2 linked regions of the Polyangium spumosum genome follow. The protein of the gene in region 2 interacts with the protein of the main gene of each other region in a pairwise test. Links are inferred from orthologs where the notes say so. Each region holds a gene or a part of one and is shown on either strand. Other genes may lie near its edges.

Region 1 (3,092 bases), on a different replicon or contig from region 2:
GATACGCACGACGGCGACGCCGTGCTCCGGCGTCGCGTGGCGGCGCGCCGCGTAGATCATGCGCTGATCGAGGGTGTCGCTGTAGCGGGACGAGCTGCCCGCGCCGGTCGCGAGCGCGGCGATCACCTCTTCGCGGGATCCGTGGTTCTCGACGCGCGCGAGCTCCTCGGCCGCGAGCTCGGAGTCACCGAGGACCACGCCGCCCGGGGCGATGAGCGTGACGCGCCCGCCCGAGAGCGCGCCGAGCTCGTCCGCGAGCTCGTCGAGCGTGTCGCCCACGGCGCACGGCGAAGCCTCGCAGCGGCGGCGTACGATGTCCTCGGCGAGGCGGAGCTCGCCCGTGAGCTGCACCATCGTGCGCTCGATCATGAGCGCCTCGAGCGAGCGGGATCCGAGCCGCTCGATCGCGAAGCCCGCGATCAGCATGAGCACGACCGACGCGGCGATGAGCTTCGCGCGGATGCCGAGGCGGCCGATCATCCGTCCTGGGGCGGGGAGAGCTCGCCGGGCTCGGCGCGGAAGCGGTAGCCGACGCCGCGTACGGTCTCGATGTAGTCACCGGCGACGCCGAGCTTTTCGCGCACGCGTTTGACGTGGGTGTCGACGTTGCGGGTCGTGACGTCGACGTGCGAGCCCCAGACCTCGTCGAGCAGGACGTCGCGGGTCATGACGCGCCCGCGGCGGTCGAAGAGCACGACGAGCAGCTTGAACTCGAGCGCGGTGAAGGTGATCTCCTCGCCGTTCACCCAGGCGCGGTGCGCGGCGCGATCGACGCGCAGGACGCCGAAGTCGAGCTTCGCGCCTTCGGCGGGCGTGCCCTCGGTGCGGCGCAGGATCGCTCTCGCTCGCAGGATGAGCTCGCGCACGGAAAAGGGTTTGACCACGTAGTCGTCGGCGCCGAGCTCGAAGCCAACGACGCGATCCACCTCTTCGCCTCGGGCCGTGACCATGATGACGGGGATACTCGCCGTCTCCGGGTTCTGCTTGAGGCGCTTGCAGACCTCGGTGCCCGGCATGTCGGGCAGCATGAGGTCGAGGATGACGAGGTCGAACGGCTCTTCTTTCACCGCGCGGAGCGCGGTCTCGCCGTTCATCGCGGAGACGACGTCGAACCCCGCACTCTTGAAGTTGTAGGACAGGACGCGCTGGAGATCGCGCTCGTCCTCGACGATGAGAACGTTCGTCGGCATGCGTGGGCCCACCTCTAGCAGCCTTGTGTGACAGGCGCGTGGCGTGCGGTAAAGCACGGGGGCGAGCCGAGCCGTGTGTCGGTCTGCCTCCCTCGATCCGACAATCGCGAGGCGCGGCGCGAGCTTTCCTTGCGCGCACGCCCTCTTTCTTCTAGTAGGGGCGCCTCATGGCTCTGGAGCGCACCCTTTCCATCATCAAGCCCGACGCGGTCGAGAAGAACCACACGGGCGCGATCATCGCCCGCCTCGAGCAGGAGGGCTTCATCATCCGCGCGATGAAGCGGATTCACCTCACCCGCGCCGAGGCCGAAGGCTTCTACGCGGAGCACAAAGGCCGCGGCTTCTTCGACGAGCTCACGACGTTCATGTCGCGCAGCTCGATCGTCGTCATGGCCCTCGAGCGCGAGGACGCGATCGCCAAGTACCGCGAGGTCATCGGCGCGACGAACCCCGCGAACGCGGCCGAAGGCACGATCCGCAAGCTGTACGCCGCGAGCGTCGGCGAGAACGCGGTGCACGGCTCGGACAAGCCCGAGTCCGCGGCGCGCGAGATCGCCTATTTCTTCGCCGGGTACGAAGTCTCGCCCCGCGCGTGACCCCTCCGGTTTGCCCGGAGAGTCCGTTATCCATCGCGCGCGGCGCGGTCCGTGAGGGCCTCGCCGCGCTCGAAGGTTTCTCCGATCTGCTCGGATCCCGCCGCATCGGGCCTCGCGCCCTCGCCCAGGCGAAGGCCGAGATGGTCCCGGCGTGCGAGGCGCTGCGCGAGGCCTTCGCCGGCCTCGAACAAGCGTTCGTCGCGTCGCTCTCTGCCGACGAGGAGGCCCTGGATCAGGCCCGCGCCCTCGCCGCGCACGCAGGCGCGTGTGTCGCCGCCCTCGCCGCGGCGCTCGCCGACGGGGGGCCGCTCTCCGACGCGCGGCGACGCCTCGCGCTCGAGGCCGCCGTTCGCAAGCACGGCGCGGAGCTGCGGGACGCGTTCGCCCTCGGGGAGTTCTTCGCGGCCGCCGTCTCGCCCACGCCGACGGAGCTCGATCTCGTGGACGTCCTGGAGCAGCGGTTCGGCGGCAATCGCGCCGCCGAGGAGGGCGCGCTGCGGATCGTGGTGGAGGCGCCGCGGCCCTCGTGGCTCGTGGCCGATCGGCACGTGCTCGGGGGGCTCGTGGAGCTCGCCGCGCCGATCGCGTCGCGCCGCGGGGCCGTGGCGGCGCGGCTCGGCGTCGCGCGTTCGGCCGGGGGCGGTCTCGTGGTTCGGCTGAGCCCGTCTTCGCGGAACGGCGCGCCGGCGCGGCTCGTCCTGAACGTGACGGCGCGGGGCGAGGTGCCGAACGCCCTCGACATCGCGCGCGTGGCCGCGCGCCGCGCCAAGCTCGGCCTCGTGATCGACGCTGCCGCAGGGACGGTGACGATCGAGAGCGAGCGCGAGGTGAGCTGATTCCGTGCTATTTGGCCCGGAATGACGAACCTCGCCGACTCCCTCGCGCCGCTCGTCTCGGCCGCCTTCGCCGACCGCTCGTTGCTGAAAGATCCCGCGCACGAGCGCGCCGTCCTCGAGACGATCGACGCGCTCGATCGTGGCGCGCTTCGCGTCGCCGAGCCCGTCTCCGAGGGCAAGTGGGTGACACATGCGTGGGTGAAGCAGGCCATCCTGCTCTACTTCGCCGTCCAGAAGATGTCGGTCATGGAGGCGGGGCCGCTCGAGTTCCACGACAAGATCCCGCTCAAGCGTGGCCTCGAGGCCGCGGGCGTGCGGGTCGTGCCGCCGGGCGCGGTGCGGTACGGCGCGTTCCTCGAGCCGGGCGCGATCCTCATGCCGGGTTACGTGAACATCGGCGCGCGCGTGGGCGCAGGGACGATGGTCGATACGTGGGCGACCGTGGGATCGTGCGCGCAGATCGGCCGCGA
Region 2 (3,233 bases):
CGAGTCCCCCGGCGCCCCCCGTGCCCGCGGCGACGAGCGCCCCGAAGGTGTACACCGAGCCCGCATTCTCGCCCTTGTCGTTATCGTCGCCCGGAGCCCCGACGAGCGCCATGTCGACGGAGAGCGCCACCGCGCTGCCGAAAAAATCGGCGTCCGCGCCGTCCGACGCGAGCAGCCTCTGCCCCACGACATACCCCTCGGACTCGCGCACGAACAGATAAGCCGTCCCCGCGCCCGAGACATCCGGGCCGCTCAGGTAGGTCCCCACGAGCGCGAGCTCACCCGCGAGCGCGGTGGCCATGCCAAACGAGCCGTATTTCTCGGGCTCGGCGGCGAGGAGCTTCTGCTGCATGGCCCAGGTCGTCTCCGCGCGGCTCCACACGTAGGCCGCGCCCGCGTCCTCGGCCCCGTCGTCGTGCCCGGAGGCCCCCACGAGCGCCGTGTCCCCCGCAATGGCCACGGAGGCACCAAAACGATCCTGCTCCCCCGCGTCCTCGGCGGCGAGCCTCTGCTCGAGCGGCCAGGCGCCCTCCGCGCGCGAGAAGACGTACGCCGCGCCGACCGAGATCCCCGCGTCCGACATCTCCCGGGGCGCGCCGATGATCGCGTCCTCGGCCGAGAGCGCGACGGAGGACCCGAAATGGCTCCCGTCCCCGCTCGCGGGCACGAGCGTCTTCTGCAGACCCCATAGCTGTCCCGACGCGTCCCGAACGAAGACATGCGCCGCGCCGGAGTCGACCCCGGCCCCGTCCTCGCGGCTCGCCCCGACGAGCGCGACGCCCCCCACGAGCGCCACCGAGGTGCCGAACGAGCCCACGAGCTCCGGCTTCGGCGATTCGAGCTTCTGCTGCTCGGTCCAGACGCCGTCCTTTCGCACGAAGACGTACGCCGCGCCCGCATATTCGGCCTGGCCGGTCTTGTTCGGCGCGCCGATGATCGCCACGTCCCCCGAGATCGCCACGGAATACCCGAATCCATCCGTCGCCGCTGCATCGGACGCGACGAGCTTCTGCTCGGGGATCCAGACGCCGTCCTTTCGCACGAAGACCTGCGCCGAACCCGCGTTTACCTCCACCTGATCGTCGCTGTGCGCCCCGACGATCGCGGTGTCGCCGTCGATCGCCGCCGCGGCGCCGAACTCCGCCTCCTTCGTCCCCTCGGGCGGCACGAGCTTCTCGCCCGCGGTCCATTCCAGCGCGAGGGCCAGGGCCGCGGTGCGCTCGGACCCGTCGGCCCCGCATCCGGCCACGGCGCCGAGCCACAAAAGCGGGACGAGCCCGCAGCAAAGCACGGATGAAATGGTGCGCATGTGTTCCCCCCGTAATCACGCGCGGGCGGTCCGCACGTGATTCTTGCCCAAAGCAAGACGCCCCAAGGTTTACACTACAAAGAGCGCGCGACCACCCGACTCGCTGGATTCGTGCAAAATCGTGGACGACCGCGTCCGGTTCCGCCGGAGACGGCCCGGCCTCACACCTCGATCACCCGTTCGTCCGTGACCACGACCGGCAGCGGCACGTCCCCCTCGGTCGCCGGCACCTCCGACAGCACCTGAAAATCGTACACCACGCCGATCGCCACCGCCGGCGGGCAGAATCGCGGCAAGGTGCGGTCGTAATACCCCGCCCCATAACCGAGCCGGTTGCCCTCCCCGTCCACGCCGAGCGCCGGCACCACCACCACGTCGACCGCGCCCACCTCCGGCTCCGACGGCAATGGCTCCTGAAACCCGAGCCCGTGCTCCTCCATCGCCGCAGGATCGGCCGGGATCCGGAACGTCATCACCTTCGTCGCCGGGTCGATCGCAGGAAATGCCACGACCACGCCCCGCGCCCGCAGGTCCGCGGCGAGCGGCCGGAGGTCCACCTCGCCCCGCTTCAGGATCGGCCAGAAGAGCGCGACCGCGCGCGCGCCCGAGAGCTCCGGCCGCGACAGGAGCCCCGCGCATATCTTCGCCGACCGCTCGGCGAGCGACTCGCGTGGGATCGAGTTCCGCAGCGCCCGCATCCGCTGCCTGAGCACGCCCTTCGCGCGGTAACGCAGCACGCGCATCGCCTCGGGATCGAAGTCTTCCATCGGCCCGAGGCTACCTCGAACGTCCACGCCGCGCACGCCCGCGTCGCGCGCGCCTCCCCTGCGCGCCCTCGCCGTGGTAACGGTTCTCGAACCGATGCGTCCTTGCGCGATCATCCCTGCTTATCAAGCCTCTCGCACCGTCGCCGAGGTCGTCCGCGCGACGCGGGCCCTCTGGCCCGAGCCCGACGCGGTCTTCGTCGTCGACGACGGCTCGACCGACGGCAGCGCCGAGCTCGCCCGCAAAGCCGGCGCCGAGGTCCTCTCCCACCCCAACAATCGTGGCAAGGGCGCCGCGCTGCGCACCGGCATGAGCCACGCCTTGCGCCGCGGCTTCGACGTCGCGGTCACGCTCGACGCCGACGCCCAGCATCCGCCGGCCGAGGCGCGCCGCATCGCCTTCTGCGACCCCGACCCGCGCGCCCTCGTCCTCGGCGTGCGCGACCTCGTCAAGGCCGGCGCCCCGCGCGCGAACCAGATGTCGAACCGCATCTCGAACTTCTTCCTCTCGCTCTTCAGCGGCCGCCCGCTCGCCGACACGCAATGCGGGCTGCGCCGGTATCCCCTCCAGACGACCCTCTCGCTCGGCGCACGCGACGACGGTTATGCGTTCGAGGCCGAGATCATCCTCCGCGCCGTCGCCGCCGGCGTCCGCATCGTCGAGGTCCCCATGGACGTCGTCTATCCGCCCGAGCACGAGCGCGTCACCCATTTCCACAGCGTGCGCGACCCGGCCCGCATCGTCTTTCGTGTCCTCGGCACCCTCGCCGAGTCGCGCATCACCCCCGCCACGCCGTGACCGAAGAAGGCCCGAAGAAGCCCGCCGAGAGGCCCCGCGCGCGCTGGAGACGGCGCCTCGTCGTGGTGTTCGTCCTCCTCGTCGTCGTCCCCACGCTCGCCCATTTCGGCGTTCTCCTCGGCACGCGCATCGAGCCCCCTGCCATCGCCGCGACGTCCGGCGACGCCGCCGAGGCGCGCCCCGGCCTGCGCGTCCTCGGCCCCGCGTATGCCCGCAAGCGCGGCGCGATCCTCGAGGTGCGCCTCGCGGGCACCCCCGAGGAGATCGGCCACCAGCATTCGCGCCTGCTCTACCCCGAAATGGTGGAGAACGAGGGCACCCTCTACGACCAGTTCCGCCATTATGTCCCCGTCCCGCCGCT

What was found.
Region 1: the proteins of GF068_RS20350 (region 2) and ndk interact in binary tests that used the Escherichia coli proteins (3 or more experiments, as listed by UniProt). The link is inferred for Polyangium spumosum from one-to-one orthologs.

What each region holds. Positions count from the first base shown.
Region 1 is NZ_WJIE01000002.1:241,951-245,042, reverse strand. The notes cover bases 288-3,071. They hold ndk (nucleoside-diphosphate kinase), read left to right. Parts: upstream 288-1,357; coding sequence 1,358-1,786; downstream 1,787-3,071. Other genes in these bases: GF068_RS07045 (2,3,4,5-tetrahydropyridine-2,6-dicarboxylate N-succinyltransferase), read left to right, coding at 2,644-3,071; GF068_RS07050 (hypothetical protein), read left to right, coding at 1,783-2,622; GF068_RS07060 (response regulator), read right to left, coding at 477-1,190; GF068_RS07065 (HAMP domain-containing sensor histidine kinase), read right to left, coding at 288-480. In the rest of the region: more of GF068_RS07065, read right to left, coding at 1-287; more of GF068_RS07045, read left to right, coding at 3,072-3,092. UniProt on the Escherichia coli protein: Major role in the synthesis of nucleoside triphosphates other than ATP. The ATP gamma phosphate is transferred to the NDP beta phosphate via a ping-pong mechanism, using a phosphorylated active-site intermediate.
Region 2 is NZ_WJIE01000005.1:714,834-718,066, forward strand. Bases 274-3,198 are described here. They hold GF068_RS20350 (5-formyltetrahydrofolate cyclo-ligase), read right to left. Parts: upstream 2,077-3,198; coding sequence 1,471-2,076; downstream 274-1,470. Other genes in these bases: GF068_RS20345 (FG-GAP repeat protein), read right to left, coding at 274-1,309; GF068_RS45225 (glycosyltransferase family 2 protein), read left to right, coding at 2,171-2,872; GF068_RS20360 (C45 family autoproteolytic acyltransferase/hydrolase), read left to right, coding at 2,869-3,198. Also shown: more of GF068_RS20345, read right to left, coding at 1-273; more of GF068_RS20360, read left to right, coding at 3,199-3,233. UniProt on the Escherichia coli protein: Involved in the removal of 5-formyltetrahydrofolate.